4 regions of the Pseudobacillus sp. 179-B 2D1 NHS genome follow, and region 4 is predicted to be linked to each of the others. Evidence: predicted binding sites of a transcription regulator. Region 4 holds the regulator's gene; each other region holds the start of a gene.
What was found. The regulator LexA, encoded in region 4, represses DNA repair genes until DNA is damaged. The targets are predictions, from matches to a motif close to CGAACATATGTTCG.
Positions count from the first base shown of each region.

Region 1: the regulator LexA is predicted to act here: its motif matches at 1,928-1,941, upstream of recA (recombinase RecA).
Region 2: the regulator LexA is predicted to act here: its motif matches at 2,370-2,383, upstream of parE (DNA topoisomerase IV subunit B).
Region 3: the regulator LexA is predicted to act here: its motif matches at 1,698-1,711, upstream of ACH0BF_RS13615 (YolD-like family protein).

Region 1 is NZ_JBIQDP010000006.1:3,533-7,522, reverse strand. It holds gene ACH0BF_RS07745 (competence/damage-inducible protein A) at 1-154, shown strand, start outside; SAM riboswitch class I at 243-353, shown strand; gene ACH0BF_RS07740 (O-acetylhomoserine aminocarboxypropyltransferase/cysteine synthase family protein) at 454-1,752, shown strand; gene recA (recombinase RecA) at 2,051-3,097, shown strand; gene rny (ribonuclease Y) at 3,337-3,990, shown strand, end outside.
Region 2 is NZ_JBIQDP010000012.1:86,681-90,670, reverse strand. It holds gene ACH0BF_RS13455 (purine/pyrimidine permease) at 1-780, shown strand, start outside; partial or broken gene ACH0BF_RS13450 (winged helix-turn-helix transcriptional regulator) at 1,262-1,621, shown strand; gene ACH0BF_RS13445 (CoA-binding protein) at 1,778-2,188, shown strand; gene parE (DNA topoisomerase IV subunit B) at 2,415-3,990, shown strand, end outside.
Region 3 is NZ_JBIQDP010000012.1:132,599-136,588, reverse strand. It holds gene ACH0BF_RS13625 (hypothetical protein) at 501-815, opposite strand; gene ACH0BF_RS13620 (hypothetical protein) at 1,009-1,461, opposite strand; gene ACH0BF_RS13615 (YolD-like family protein) at 1,760-2,101, shown strand; gene ACH0BF_RS13610 (Y-family DNA polymerase) at 2,091-3,365, shown strand; gene ACH0BF_RS13605 (amidohydrolase) at 3,545-3,990, opposite strand, start outside.
Region 4 is NZ_JBIQDP010000040.1:3,060-7,049, reverse strand. It holds gene tkt (transketolase) at 1-296, opposite strand, end outside; gene ACH0BF_RS23505 (DUF896 domain-containing protein) at 440-673, opposite strand; gene ACH0BF_RS23500 (YneB family resolvase-like protein) at 785-1,441, opposite strand; gene yneA (cell division suppressor protein YneA) at 1,448-1,771, opposite strand; gene lexA (transcriptional repressor LexA) at 1,927-2,544, shown strand; gene kynU (kynureninase) at 2,806-3,990, opposite strand, start outside.

The DNA of each region.
Region 1 (3,990 bases), on a different contig from region 4:
CTCGCCTGGTACTGTATGGATTGGTCTTGCTTCAAAGCACAGGGAAACAAAAGTATTTAAACTCCAATTAGTAGGCAGCCGCGAAGGAATTAGAAAGCGCTCAGTTAAGTATGGGTGTCATTATTTGTTGGCTGAGCTTGCTGGAGATAAGTGAAAACATTCGGAATATTATTGACTATTCTGATCGCTATGCTATATAATAAAAACCAAGAGATTATGAGTTACGCAATTAAATAGAAGTACTCTTATTGAGAGCGGTGGAGGGATTAGGCCCGATGAAGCCCGGCAACCTTCAGACAAATTGTCTGAAACGGTGCTAATTCCTGCAGGCGTATGTGCCTGAGAGATAAGAGGAGGATCCTATAATAAAGCCCTCTTCTTACAACAGAAGAGGGCTTTTTAGTTATTCTTCAGGTTACTAGCGCTTTATTTAATAATTGGGAGGGATTAATGATGACAAACGAACAGTGGAACAAAGAAACAATTTTACTTCATGGAGGACAAGTGCCGGATCCGGTTACTGGCGCCCGTGCCGTTCCGATTTATGAAACGACTTCTTATGTATTTGAAGATACAGATCATGCTAACGCCCTATTTGCTTTGCAAAAGCCAGGAAATATTTATACGCGTATTACCAACCCGACAGTAGATGTGTTTGAAAAGCGTGTGGCTGCATTGGAAAAGGGAGCAGCAGCAGTGGCGCTCTCATCAGGAATGGCTGCCATTTCCTTTTCAATTCTTAATCTGGCTCACGCGGGCGATGAAATTATAGCGGCAGCTAATTTATACGGAGGCACCTATAACCTTTTTGCCAATACGCTTCCTAAATACGGGATTAATGTAAAGTTTGTTGATTCTACTGATCCGGAAAATTTCCGCAAAGCGATCACTCCAAAAACAAAAGCTCTGTTTGGAGAAATTATCGGAAATCCTTCCTTGAATGTGCTTGATGTGGAAAAGGTGGCAGATATTGCTCATGAAAATGGTATTCCGCTCATTGTAGATAATACGTTTGCTTCTCCTTACGGAGCTAATCCGCTTGTTCGAGGGGCCGACATTGTCGTTCATTCCGCTACGAAATGGATCAGCGGCCATGGAACAGTCATCGGTGGTATAGTAGTAGATGGAGGAACATTCAATTGGAACAGTGAAAAGTTTCCTGGCTTTACGGAGCCGGATGAATCTTATAATGGTTTAAGATTTGCGGACCTGGAAGGCCCAGCCTTTGCTATCAAATTACGCGTACAGTTGTTACGGGATTTTGGCCCTTCCTTGAGTGCCCATAGCGCTTTCTTGTTGCTTCAAGGGCTGGAAACGTTGCATTTACGTATTCAGCGCCATCATGAAAACACGCTTGCTATCGTCGATTATTTGAAAAATCATCCGGCAGTAGATTGGGTATCTCATCCAAGCTTGGAGGATCATCCATCTCATGAATTAGCGAAGAAATACTTGGCTAATACGTTTGGTTCTATTGTTGTATTTGGCATTAAAGGCGGCCGCGAAGCAGGTAAAAAAGTGATTGATAACATTAAACTGTGGTCACATGTTGCCAATGTGGGGGATGGCAAGTCACTCATTATTCACCCGGCTTCTACCACACATCAGCAATTAAGCAGTGAAGACTTAGCAAAATCGGGTACGAAAGAAGAAATGATCCGTTTATCCATCGGACTGGAGTCAACTGAGGACCTGATTGCTGACTTGAATCAGGCGATTGAAAAAGCGACTGGCGTAGCTGTAGAAGCTTAACGCTTTTCCTTATTAAATAAAGAATATGACAGGCTTAAAATTATCCTCTCCTGCTTTTTTATGATAAAATAAAAAAGCAGGAGTTACTTTTTTTTCTTCTTTTTTTCCGCTATTTCTTCTACTACTTTTCTAGTTTCTTATCCATTCTTCTTCTCAGGAGGAAAAATAAAAAAACCGAATAAATGTTCGCTTTTTACTTGAAATTGTCTCAATAAAAAGGTATAGTTAGTATAGATTATGAAACAACATGTCACTGTGCATTTACTTAATAGATTGTTAATTTTAAGGAGGAATTTTAGTGAACGATCGTCAAGCAGCATTGGATATGGCCTTAAAGCAAATTGAAAAACAATTTGGTAAAGGGTCTATCATGAAATTAGGAGAACAAACAGACCGGAAAATTTCCACTAGTCCAAGCGGCTCGCTTGCTCTTGACGCAGCCCTTGGTGTAGGCGGTTATCCACGCGGTCGGGTCGTTGAGATCTATGGGCCGGAAAGCTCTGGTAAAACTACCGTGGCTCTTCACGCTATTGCTGAAGTACAAGCTGCCGGCGGTCAAGCTGCTTTCATTGATGCAGAGCATGCGCTTGATCCTGTATACGCTCAGAAATTAGGAGTCAACATTGATGAGTTGTTGCTTTCTCAGCCGGATACAGGCGAGCAAGCACTTGAAATTGCCGAAGCTCTCGTACGAAGCGGTGCTATCGATATCCTGATTGTTGACTCGGTTGCAGCCCTTGTTCCAAAGGCTGAAATTGAAGGAGAAATGGGCGACTCCCATGTCGGCCTGCAGGCACGTTTAATGTCACAGGCGCTTCGCAAGCTGTCTGGTGCTATTAATAAATCTAAAACAATTGCAATCTTCATTAACCAAATTCGTGAGAAAGTCGGGATTATGTTCGGTAACCCGGAAACAACGCCTGGAGGCCGTGCGCTCAAGTTTTATAGCTCCGTCCGCCTGGAAGTTCGCCGTGCTGAAGCACTGAAACAAGGAAATGAAATTGTAGGAAACAAAACAAAGATTAAAGTAGTGAAAAATAAAGTGGCTCCTCCGTTCCGTGTAGCAGAAGTCGATATCATGTATGGAGAAGGAATCTCTAGAGAAGGTGAAATCATCGATATGGGATCAGAGGTAGATATTGTTCAAAAGAGCGGTGCTTGGTATTCATATAATGAGGAACGCCTTGGTCAAGGGCGTGAGAATGCAAAGCAGTTCTTAAAGGAAAATCCGGCTGTTCGTCAGGAGATTATGATGAAGATCCGCCAGCATTATGGTCTTGATGCTGACTTTGTAGAAGTAGAGGAAGCAGAAGAGACAGAAGAATTCAGTTTGCTTGACGAATAATAAACAGGAGCGGTGTCAGGAGACATCGCTCCTCTTGTTTTTTATTAGTCTCGAAGAAGACTGTTACCGTGATGAAACTCTTGACAAGAAATTTTCACAACTATAAAATTGAGATGTATATTTTACATTTTTTTCTCTTAAAAATGGAAATGAGAAGCTGTATATTGAAATGATAACACAATGTATCAGCCGACATGTTAAAAGCATGGCAAAAGTTCATAGCAAGAGGAGGTGAAAGGATGGAACCCATTACAATCATCTTCATTTTGCTTGGCCTAATCGTCGGTGTAGTTGTTGGCTATTTTGTTCGAAAGTCCATTGCAGAATCAAAGATTGCAGGAGCTAAAAGTGCTGCAGAGCAAATTATTGACGACGCAAAGCGTGAGGCAGAATCGCTAAAGAAAGAAGCCCTGCTTGAAGCAAAGGATGAAATTCACAAGCTTCGTACAGACACGGAGTTAGAACTTCGTGAACGAAGAAACGAATTGCAAAAACAAGAGAATCGTTTGTTACAGAAGGAAGAGAACCTCGACCGAAAAGATGAATCGCTGGATAAACGCGAATTACAGCTCGAGAAAAAAGAGGAGATTCTTGCTGAGAGACAACAACATATTGAAGAGATGGACAGCAAAGTGGAAGAGATGATCAAAAAGCAGCAGGCGGAACTAGAACGAATCGCCAGTCTTACTCGGGACGAAGCCCGCTCGATTATCTTGGATCGAACGGAGCAAGAGCTTGCGCACGATATTGCTGTAATGACAAAAGAGCAAGAAAACCGAGCGAAAGAAGAAGCAGACAAGAAAGCGAAGTCAATCCTTTCTCTTGCCATTCAGCGCTGTGCGGCCGATCATGTGGCAGAAACAACTGTATCAGTTGTTACTTTGCCAAATGAT
Region 2 (3,990 bases), on a different contig from region 4:
TATTTTTCTGCGCACCGCATTCAATGGATGCGACAGTATTCGGTTATTATCTCACTTGGTTTCGGCTGGCTGCTATTCTTTCTTATTGGCGAGGCACCCTTCCATTCTGCTTCAGGAAAAGAACTGTTCCATCTACCGGGCTTGTTTGTTTTTGGCCCGCCGCTATTCGACTCAGGCACAATCGTCACAGCTGCTTTTATTACACTTTTGTTAACAGCTAATATGATTGCTTCGATTAGAGTAATGGAAGAAGTCATTATGCACTTAGATGGTTCAAGTGAAAAAGGTAGTTATCGCAGTGCTGGCGTGGCGGCTGGTATCAACCAAATGCTCGGAGGAGGCTTTTCAGCCATTGGTTCGGTTCCTATTTCAGGAGCAGCGGGGTTTGTAGCCCAGACAGGCAATGCTTCCATTCAGCCGTTTTTCATCGGTTCACTGCTCGTTGTGGGAATGAGCGTGTTTCCACCTGTCATGAATGTGCTTGCTTCCTTGCCAGCTCCAGTTGGATATGCGGTCACATTCGTAATTTTCTCTCGCATGGCTGGTTTTGCTTTTGCTGAAATGGATAAAGAAAAAAATAAAGAACGAGCCCGCCTTGTTTCCGGTGTCTCTTTATTAGCAGGAGTAGGTGTCATGTTTGTCCCTGCGGCTGCCTTTACTAATTTTCCTGCGGCGGCTGCTTCTATTTTAAATAATGGGCTGATCTTTGGAACAATTATCGCTATTTGTGTAGAGCAGTTTCTATTAGTGACGGCTAGAAAGAAAACGCTCGGCAGTTAAGGATTTTTAATCGTTTAAACGCCGATTAGTGTAAGAAATAACGAAAAAACGCTTTGGAAGCTGCTGCTATCCAAAGCGTTTTTTCATTGATTGTTCAGTTTAATTTCTTCTATTCAGGCAAATTTGGCGTCAAAGACATTAACAGCTGCTTCAGCCACTGCAATCATCTCTTTTGCTGCATCTAATGTAATTTTGTTCATATGAATGAACCTCCTTGTTTTTGATAATCCTGTAGAAAAACACTTATGAAAACTCCCAGGAAGCCTGGTACTAATAAGTGCAGACGTTTTGCCCGTTGTCCACAGAAGTTGATTGATTCAATCAGGTCAGATGTGCTGCTTAGGACAGGATAGTTAGTGATGGTTGTGCCTGACTGAAATTTATTCTAAAAGATGCTTTTGTCTTATGGAAGAACGCACTTTTTTGTGAGATGTTACTAAAAGGATACTTTTTTTAGAAATACAGGGAGTGGGAACAGCAAATGAACGATTTACGGTCAGAGATACAAAAAAAGATAGAAAATGGTCAGTTTAATTGTGAAAAAGAATTGACTTTATCTCTTATCAGCGGCAAATATAAGATTACCATTGTTTATTATTTAGGGACTGATGGCACTTTGCAGTTCAGTGAAATTAAACAGCTGTTTCCAAGAATCACACATAAGGTGTTAACTACATAGATTAGAGAGTTAGAGGAAGGTGGCATTGTCCATCGGAGGGTGTTCCCTGAAGTTCCTCCAAGAGTGGAATATTCATTAACAGAGTTAGGCCAAAGTTTAATGCCTATTGTTTTGATGATGTATGAATGGGGAAAACAAAACATTAAACTTTTTGCTAGATAAGTACCATCCAAGTGGAGCTCATGGATCGATTGGCAGTATGAAATGTAAAAGATCCTTCTTTAAGAGAATGCGGTGGTCGCTTGAAGGGAATAAAAGTAATAGAAGGAGAATGGCTAAAAGAAGCCGAATTATTGAGTGCAAGGAGGAGAGTTAGTTATGATTACTAATCCAACGAGAGAAGAAATGGGACAGCTGCTAAAAAAGGCAAAGACTATTGCTGTCATCGGCTTAAGTGATAATCCAAACCGAACAAGCTATATGGTTTCTGAAGCGATGCAGCAAGCTGGATATAAAATTATTCCAGTAAACCCTACTGTTGATGAAGTTCTGGGAGAAAAAGCGGTGGCTTCCTTAAAAGATATTAAGGAGCCTGTTGATATTGTAAATGTATTTCGCCGATCAGAGTTTTTACCGGAGATTGCCAAAGAATTCGTTGAGATAGATTGTGAGATTTTTTGGGCACAGCTTGGTGTAGCTAATGAAGAAGCGTATGAGTTTTTAAAAGAAAAAGGCAAGACCGTCATTATGGATAGATGCATAAAAGTGGAACATGCCCTCACTAAATAAGCGGGCAACTAAGAAACAAGCGGTCCATTTCCGCTTGTTTTTTACTGTTATCTATTTGCATAAATTGCATGTTGACCATACAATAAGGCAGAGGAAAATGCAGAACGGAACAGTACAATTGTAAACTTCCGGCATAATGGGAAGATGAAGCATTGGAATTTTTATGATATAATAAAGTGTACGAACGTTTGTTTGTTTCTCTAGGAAGTCTGAAAGGGGAATTTTTGTGACAAAAAAAGAAGTGACCTTTGACTATAATGATGATGCCATCCAAGTCCTCGAGGGACTGGAAGCGGTCAGAAAGAGACCTGGAATGTATATTGGGTCTACAGACACGCGAGGTCTGCATCATTTAGTCTATGAAATTGTAGATAACTCAGTGGATGAAGCGCTTGCCGGCTACGGCAACGAAATAAAAATCATTATCCACAAAGATCAGTCGGTGAGCGTCCAGGACTTTGGCCGCGGTATGCCTACTGGTATGCATAAACTAGGAAAGCCAACTCCGGAAGTTATTTTGACGATCTTGCACGCCGGCGGGAAGTTTGGACAAGGCGGATATAAAACGAGCGGCGGACTGCATGGTGTCGGCGCTTCTGTCGTCAATGCTTTGTCTGAGTGGCTGACAGTGACGATTCATCGTGATGGTTTTATTTATCAGCAGCGCTTTGAGCATGGAGGCGTCCCGGTAACGACGCTTGAGAAGATCGGAAAAACAAAAAAAACAGGAACCACCATCCACTTCAAGCCAGACCCGGCTATTTTCAGCACCATTCATTATAATTTCGATACGTTAAGTGAGCGGTTAAGAGAATCGGCCTTTTTGTTAAAGGGCATGAAGATCAGCTTGATAGATGAACGTCAAAAGCTGGAAGAAGTTTTTTATTATGAAAAAGGCATCGAGGAATTTGTTAAATATTTAAATGGAGAGAAAGATGCTTTGCACCAGGTAGTGTCCTTTGCTGGAGAACAGAATGGGATTGAAGTAGAATTTGCTTTCCAATTTAATGACGGCTACTCCGAAACGATCCTGTCGTTTGTTAACAATGTCCGGACGAAGGATGGAGGCACCCATGAAGCGGGAGCGCGTACAGCCATGACAAGGGTATTTAACGAGTATGCGCGCAAAGTAAATCTATTAAAGGAAAAAGATAAAAATCTCGAAGGTACCGACATTCGTGAAGGCTTAGCTGCTATTGTTTCTGTGCGTATTCCAGAGGAACTGCTTCAATTTGAAGGACAGACGAAAGGAAAGCTCGGCACAAGCGAAGCTCGGTCGGCAGTTGACAGCGTGGTGTCTTCGCAGCTGTCCTACTTCTTAGAGGAAAATCCGGAAACAAGCTCATTGTTAATTAAAAAAGCCATTAAAGCCGCTCAGGCAAGAGAAGCAGCAAGAAAAGCCCGTGAAGATGCCCGTAGCGGGAAAAAGCGCAAGCGCAATGAAGGTGTGCTTTCCGGTAAGCTTACGCCTGCACAGTCACGCAACCCGCAAAAAAATGAATTGTATTTAGTGGAGGGTGACTCAGCCGGCGGATCAGCCAAACAAGGACGCGATCGCCGCTTCCAGGCTGTTCTCCCATTGCGCGGAAAAGTGATTAACACGGAGAAGGCTAAGCTTGCTGATATTTTTAAGAATGAGGAAATTAATACGATTATCCATGCAATTGGTGCGGGCGTAGGGCCAGATTTTAACGTGGAAGACGCCAATTACGACAAGGTCATTATTATGACGGATGCCGATACAGATGGTGCACATATTCAAGTCTTACTGCTCACTTTCTTTTATCGCTATATGAAGCCGC
Region 3 (3,990 bases), on a different contig from region 4:
CCATATATGCAAAAAAGGTAGGAAAGTTGAATATGTTATATTTTAATTAAATAGATAGCAATAATATGAGTTCATCTAATTATTTAAAGACCTAAGTAGCATAAAGTATTTCGGAGGCGTTTAATGAAGAGAAATCCTCGAAAAATAACTATATTTTCAACAGGTATACTCTTGCTTTTTATATTTTTTGTTTTATATGATTACTTCAAATTTAATGAGCTCAATTGGATCGAAAACTTTTTGAAGTCTTTATTTATATTAACTTTTGTAAGAATCTTGAGTTGGTTATTTGATAGTAAAAAACAGCAAACGTAATCAATGACGCATAAAAGAAAACAGCCCTCAATGAGAGAGCTGTTTTCTTTTTAATTCCCTTTATTTCACAAAACTTACTAGTGTCTCTGTGGCTTGTCTCTCACGAGTCCATTTCAGGGAACACATAGTAAAACACCTCAGAATTTAAAATTCACTTAATTCAGCTGATACGTGTATCAGTTGAATTAGTCTTCGGAAGGTTTGCGAAATACTTTGATGTGTTGCTTTTTCATGTTAAAAGTAAACTCTATGTCCCAACCAGACTTTTTAACTTTAATTACATCTTCTTTAAAGTAAAATACAAACGCCGTGTCTAATTCTTCATCAACAATTAAATAATTAGGGGCCTCGTTCCAAAGTGAGAACTCTGCATTAGTGTATAATTTCCAACCATTATTTAACTCGTGTTGTTTCATGTGAGGTAGTTCACTGAATTTTTCCATTTGTTTTCTCCACGCTTCTTTCGGTGATTTTAATTCTCCGTTTGATTCTTCATACATAGTCTTACACCTTCTCGTTATTATAAATTTTCTATTTTTATTGAATAATCTACTTGGCTAACTAAAGAAGAAACAGCCTATAATTTTGAGTCTGACACCGAACCAAAAAAGCTGTCGGTTTTAACTTCTAAAGATCGGGGCATCTCTAATAAAGCATAATAACCATGATGTTGCATTGACAACTTTGTTTATTTTATATTCCATCCGGTTGTTTGATTAGTTTAAAATCTTCATCATCAAGTGCATTTCCCCTACTTATATGCAATTTCCACTCCTTATCTTTCTTTACAAGATGCATAGGTACTTGCTCAACGCTGCCATCCTCGTACTCTATTACTGTAATAACGGTTGCTTTATCTTCTGTTACACTTTTGACATTCTTAATTTCATAGTCCTCTAATGGTGAAACACCTTCTTCAAGTGTTTTATATGTTTTTAGCTTCACTTCGCGATCATCATTAAAACGATCATCAATAACTAAATCAACCAAACTTTCATGGTCTTTTGCTTTAACTAACTCTATATACTCTTTTACAAATTTCTCTGGAGAAAGACTGCCTTGTATCTCAGAGTTTGTTAGAAACGGAGTAACTACAACAGCGATTGCTGCAACAGCTAGAAACGGAACGAACCAAAGCTTTCTCATTTAATCCCACTACCTTCCATTTTATGATTATGTTACCATTTAGAGTTAAGATAGTTAAGCTTATTTATTTTTTTCATTTAATTTAATAAGAGCCCCTCGTAAAATTTAATAATTCTTCTGGATGCTTCGTTACAGAAACAACACAATTACCACTATGTTACATTCTTAACTTTGTTTTTCTTATATACCGTCTGGTTGTTTAATCGGTTTAATTAGTGCATAACACATTGATATAAAGAACATAAGTTCGTATAATTATTTTAAAAAGGAACTAATGTTCCTATATGGAGGTATCCAAATGTTATATGAAGATAGAAAAATGCTAAAGTGGCAGGGGTTTATGTTGTCGGAACATACAGAACAGCTCCAAGAAACTAAACCTGTTGTAAAAGAAATAGCGATAGATGAACAGCAAAAAGAAGTGTTTGATCGAGTTTTACGTCATGCCTATAATCAGCAATTGCCTGTCACGGTTCATTTAAATACGTTTGGTTATCCGTATATGGAAGTAACGGGTGTCATTCAATCCTTTCATCACAAACCTAATCACTTGAAAGTTTTAGGAAAGGGAGTGATATGCACAAAGGATATAGTGGCGGTAGATTTTGCGAATAAGAAGGATGAAGGAGATGGATATTGATTATACGTTGCTCCCTAAACGTTCTATTCTTTGCATAGACGTTAAATCTTTCTTTGCCAGTGTAGAAGCTGTCAGGCGTAAAATACACCCTCTGGATGCCTATATTATTGTGATTGCCAATATAAATAGGTCTGGTTCAGTGGTATTAGCTGCTTCTCCACGAGTGAAAAAGGAATTTGGCATCCAAACGGGTTCCAGAGCCTTTGAAATCCCTCATGATCCACGATTCATACTGGTGGAACCGTCTATGAAGCTTTATTTAAAAGTAAATAAAATGATCATAGACATCCTTAAACGTTTTGTAGCAGATGAAGATTTGCATATTTACAGTATTGATGAAGCATTCCTTGATGTGACAGCTTCCAGAAAGCTGTTTGGAAACAAACTTGAAGTGGCTCGCACCATACAGAAAGTCGTTTTTAAAGAATTAAAGTTAGTCGTCACGATTGGAATTGGCGATAATCCTCTTTTAGCAAAACTAGCTCTCGACAATGAAGCAAAGAATGCAGCGAATGGGCTTGCTTATTGGTCGTATGAGAATGTCAGTGAAACGATCTGGAAGATCGAATTGAAAGATATGTGGGGAATATCGACAGGGTACATACATAGGTTACATCGTTTAGGGATTCATTCTGTCTATGATCTGGCTCATGCTGATCAACATAAGCTGAAAGACCGGCTTGGCCTAATGGGCTTACAACTTCACTACCACGCATGGGGAGTAGATTATAGCATTTTATCTGAAAAGCCCCAAGCGAAAGAAAAATCATTTTCTAAAAGTCAGATATTACTGCGTGATTATTACAACGAACGAGAGATTATGATTGTGATTCATGAAATGGTGGATGAAGTAGCGATGAGACTTCGTTTGCACCACGTAGCAGCCGGGAAAATCGCTCTTGCTATTAGCTATTCTCGGGACATTGAAGAAAGGGGATTTACACATCAAACACAGCTGCCTAGACAGACAAACTGCACGAAAGACCTGAATACTCAATTTGAAAAACTGTTTAAAAAATATTGGAGAGGACAGCCGATCCGGCAAATTTATGTGGGATGCGGCAAATTGGAACCGGCCTTGTATGAACAAATGGATTTATTTAGTACAAATGAAGAACTGGAAAAAAAACATGCACTTGATGAGGCCATGGACGAAATAAGGTTCCGTTTTGGGAAAAGTTCAATCTTTTGGGCGCATAGCCTGTTGCCAGGAGGAACCTTCCTGAAAAGATCCAATCATGTTGGGGGACATAGAGGGGAATAGAAGAAGGATATTCAATAAAAGCAGCTGAATAGTTACTCGAAGAAATTGCCTCCATTTGTCTGTCTTTTGTTTGGTCATCGACATTATAGCGGACGGGCGATTTTTTGTATTAAAAGAGCTGTCCATAAGTCAGTTATCCCGACTTATGGACAGCCTCTTAAAATGATTTGTAAAACATATTAAATCGTTAACAAATGATGACTTTCAGAATGACTGTAAACAAATTTCCCATCGACCATCGTTGCTACTACTCTAGTGTTTGGAATTTCATCTGGCGGGATTTGGAAAATATTTTTATTCATGATGATAATATCTGCGAATTTTCCTTCTTCTAATGTGCCTAATTCATGCTCTCTAAACACACTATAAGCAGATCCTTGTGTATAGGCTTTTAATGCAGCAGCCACGGTGAAACTTTCTTGTTCATTCCATGTATGTTCACCTGTGTGATCCATTCGAGTAACCGCATGGTAGATTTGTTTCATAGGATCTAAGGACGCAACTGGAAAATCCGTCCCGAAAGCTACATCAGCCCCTGCTTTCTTTAAGGATTCGCCAGGATAAATATAAGGGTATTTCTTCTCATCTACTCGGGTTGTATGGCTAGTTATAGGCATGAGGGCTA
Region 4 (3,990 bases):
GTTTTACTGCCCCATTGGCGGAAATTTTTAATTTCATCCATTGATAAATCATAGCCCGATAAATGCAGAAGGCTATATAACAGCATAGACCCGTGTCCTGCTGACAAAACGAAACGGTCACGGTTAAACCATTTTGAATTTTTCGGGTTGTGGTTCATGTAACGGCTCCACAATGTATAAGCCATTGGAGCAGCTCCCATCGGCAGACCCGGATGCCCAGAATTCGCTTTTTCAATCGCATCTATAGAAAGTGTGCGGATCGTATTCACTGCTAATTGATCAACTGTATCAAACATGGAAAACTCCCTTTCCTTACAAATATTGTTCCTTCTTAATATATAGGTCTTTATCAAAATATACAAGATGTCTGAGAAGATCTATTATTTGTCATTTTCTTTTCCGTTTACTCCATATAAAAAAGCCAGCGTTTGCCGGCTCATTAATGCATTCTTTTACGTTTTTGAATGTCTTTAATTTTTTCAGGTGTCACTTCATTGCCTTCAGGATCAAAAATACGCACCGATTCCACTGTATTTTTCATGGACGAGCGAAAAGCACGTAAGTATTCTTGGCGCAGGCTTGTCTGCTCTGCTTGTTCCTCTGCGGACAGCCCTTCAGTTTTTGATTTCTTGGAAAGCTCATTAATACGAGCTAGTTTATCTTGAGAAAGCATAGATGGGGTTACTGCCAATTCGTTATAAATCAGCAGACTCTCCTTTCTTTTTCTTTAATATATTCTTGCCTTTATTTTATTAAAAGGGAAAGGAATAAACAAGAAAGATGCCTATTCAAGATCTTTATCCGCCTGTTCAGCATACTCTTTAAATCGTCTGTGAACTGTCGCCTTAGATACCCGATAACCAAAGCCGTTTAAAGTAGCAGCTATTTCTTCGAAAGTAAGGTTATTGCGGCGTAGACGGACAATTTCTTCCATCGGCACTTCCTTCCTCTCTCTTCCGGCTGGGTTTCCTCTATTCTTTAAATTGTCTTCAGGTCGAAAACCGTTTTCTACCGCCCGTTTCATTCCTCGCTTGATTTTTAAATTATGAATCTTCCGCTGGTATTCTTCTACCATGCTAACAATTTGAATAACCATTGAATCTGATTCTGACAGCTGCAGCTCTCCATCATCAGCGATGCTAAATACTTTTACTCCTTCTTTAAACAAGCAGTGCAGCAAAGCAATTTTAGCATTGCCTCGTCCAATTCGTGTTTCATCCTGAATCAGTACAGCATCAATCGATTCCTTTTTCACTAGATCTAGCAAATCAAGCATTCCCGGCCGATCTAATTCATAGCCACTCACTTGCTCTTTAATCACCGCTGCCACTTCATATCCTTTTCGGAAGGCAAGGCTGAGCAGTTCTTCCTCTTGCCGTTGAAGCGACGTTTCCTGTGTTTCTTTTTTTGTGCTTACACGGCAATATATAATAGCTTTCACTTGAAATTACTCTCCTTTAAAAGCGATCTGGCCGCCAGTATGAGATGAATGCGAAGTAATGGGAATAACGAGAGTGTCTCCCGGTAATATTTTAACGGAATGCAGCTTGTTCTCTTTTTGTATCCACATGATAAAGTCCTCTTCTTCCATTTCCTTGCTGTTATTATACTGTCTGGCAATGCTCCAGAGAGAGTCCCCTTCCCGTACGGTGATTTCTTCGTAAGGAAGACGTTTCTCACTCACATTAAAGATCAGCATGCTTCCTGCCATAATTGTAACAGCCATAAATAACAGAACAAAAGAATTCTTTTTAACAAACACTTTCATCATTCAACATCCCCTTCAAGCGAATACTCGTTCGTATATTTATCTTTATTTTAATAGGAACATTTGTTTGAGTCAAGATTTCATTCGAACTTATGTTTGTATCCTAAAAAGTGACATGTTATAATACAGAAAAGAGATAATCTAAGAGGTGCAGACAAATGACAAAATTATCGAAGAGGCAGCAAGATATTTTGGACTTCATCAAGCTTGAAGTTAAAGCAAAAGGCTATCCTCCTTCCGTGCGCGAGATCGGGGAAGCAGTTGGATTGGCATCCAGCTCCACTGTCCATGGCCATCTTTCTCGTCTGGAGAGCAAAGGACTGATCCGCCGCGATCCAACGAAACCACGCGCGATCGAAATATTGGAATTGGAAGAAAGCGTACCGAGACAAAAAGTAGTAAGTGTGCCATTAATCGGGAAAGTAACAGCCGGAATGCCTATTACCGCCATCGAAAATATTGAAGAATATTTTCCTTTACCGGAGCGGCTTGCACCTGCCGATGACAATGTATTTATGCTGGAAATCATGGGCGACAGTATGATTGAAGCCGGCATTCTAAATGGTGATTATGTCGTCGTACGCCAGCAACAGACAGCCAAAAATGGCGAAATAGTTGTAGCGATGACCGAGGAAAACGAAGCCACCGTTAAACGCTTTTTTAAAGAAAAAGACTTTATTCGCCTTCAACCTGAAAATTCATCCATGGAACCAATTATTCTGTCGTCTGCTACTATCCTTGGCAAAGTGATTGGCGTCTACCGGGATATCCATTAACTGCTGGACAAACTCCTTTCTGCTCTATTGTGCGGAAAGGAGTTTTAACTTTTTTGCAAGAGTAATAGAATAGCAGTTAACCTATCATATGACGAGCCTAAAGAAGATATGATTGTTTAATGAGAAAAGCCATTCACCGAACAACAATCGAAAGTTCCATTGCTAGATTAAAAGCAAGAGAGTCAGAGTCTCTTCAACCACCAAAAACCCCTGGACCTTTATAGGCCAGAGGCAGAAAAAATTGATGATTGAGTTCCCCACTTACGCAATAATGCCACGTTCATTCTCAAACTGTTTATATTGTTCCTCCTTCATAATCTTCTTTAAAATCTGCACCGCCTTCCACACTTCTTCATACGTGTTATATAAAGGGACTGGAGCAAGCCTGATCCCATGAGGAGCTCGAAAATCTGGAATAACTCCATTCACTTTTAACGCTTTACAAATCCGTGCAGCTTCTTTATGCTCCAAATAAATGTGTCCGCCCCGTCTCTTGTCTTCCAAGGGATTCCCTATCTTAAAACCGGCTTCGCTCAGTTCTTCTGAAGTGAGCTCGATCATATAACGCGTCATACATAAAGACTTTTTTCGGAGGTTCTCTATACCCGCCTCTTCAAAGAGTTGGAGTGAACCGATCAATGGAGCAATACTTAATATATGAGGTGTGCCGATCTGATAGGCTCCTGCCGCTTCTGCCGGCATGAACGTATGCTCCATATCAAATTGTTTCTCTTTGTTCGAACCAAACCATCCGGCAAGACCTGGCAGCTTGCCAAAATGTTTTTTATTTACATATAATCCACCGGCACTGCCCGGACCGCTATTTAAATATTTATAATGGCACCAAACCGCAAAGTCTACTTCCCATTCGTTCAATTGGTGTTCAATTGCTCCAATTGAATGACACAGGTCGAAGCCAATTAAAATATTGCGTTTATGGGCTTCTTTCGTTATGCGCTTTATGTCAAGAATTTGCCCGCTCCGGTAAAGGATGCTCGGCAAGACGATTAAAGCCACCTCTTCTGTCATTGCTTCAATCACATCTTCTTCTTCAATAAGACGCCCATCGCGGCTTTGTACGCGAATCAAGTGATCCTCCGGATGATAGCCTTTCAGCTGAATCTGGCTTCGTAGCGCATAGATATCAGAAGGAAACGTAAGTTCGTCTGCCAGTATTTTTGTTCGTTTGCCTTCCGGCTCATAAAAGGTGGCAATCATCTGATGCAGATTCGTTGTTGTGGAACCAGTCACTATTACCTCCTCAGGCCGTGCCCCAACTAACGATGCCAGCTTCCCACCAAGCCGCTCCGAGAGGTCATACCAAGGATAACCCCCTTCTGTCCACCCATCAATTCCGAACTGCTTCCACGAATCTAGCAACTCTAACAACGATTTCTCTGATCGTCTGGACAGTAATCCTAACGAATTACCATCGAGATAAATGAT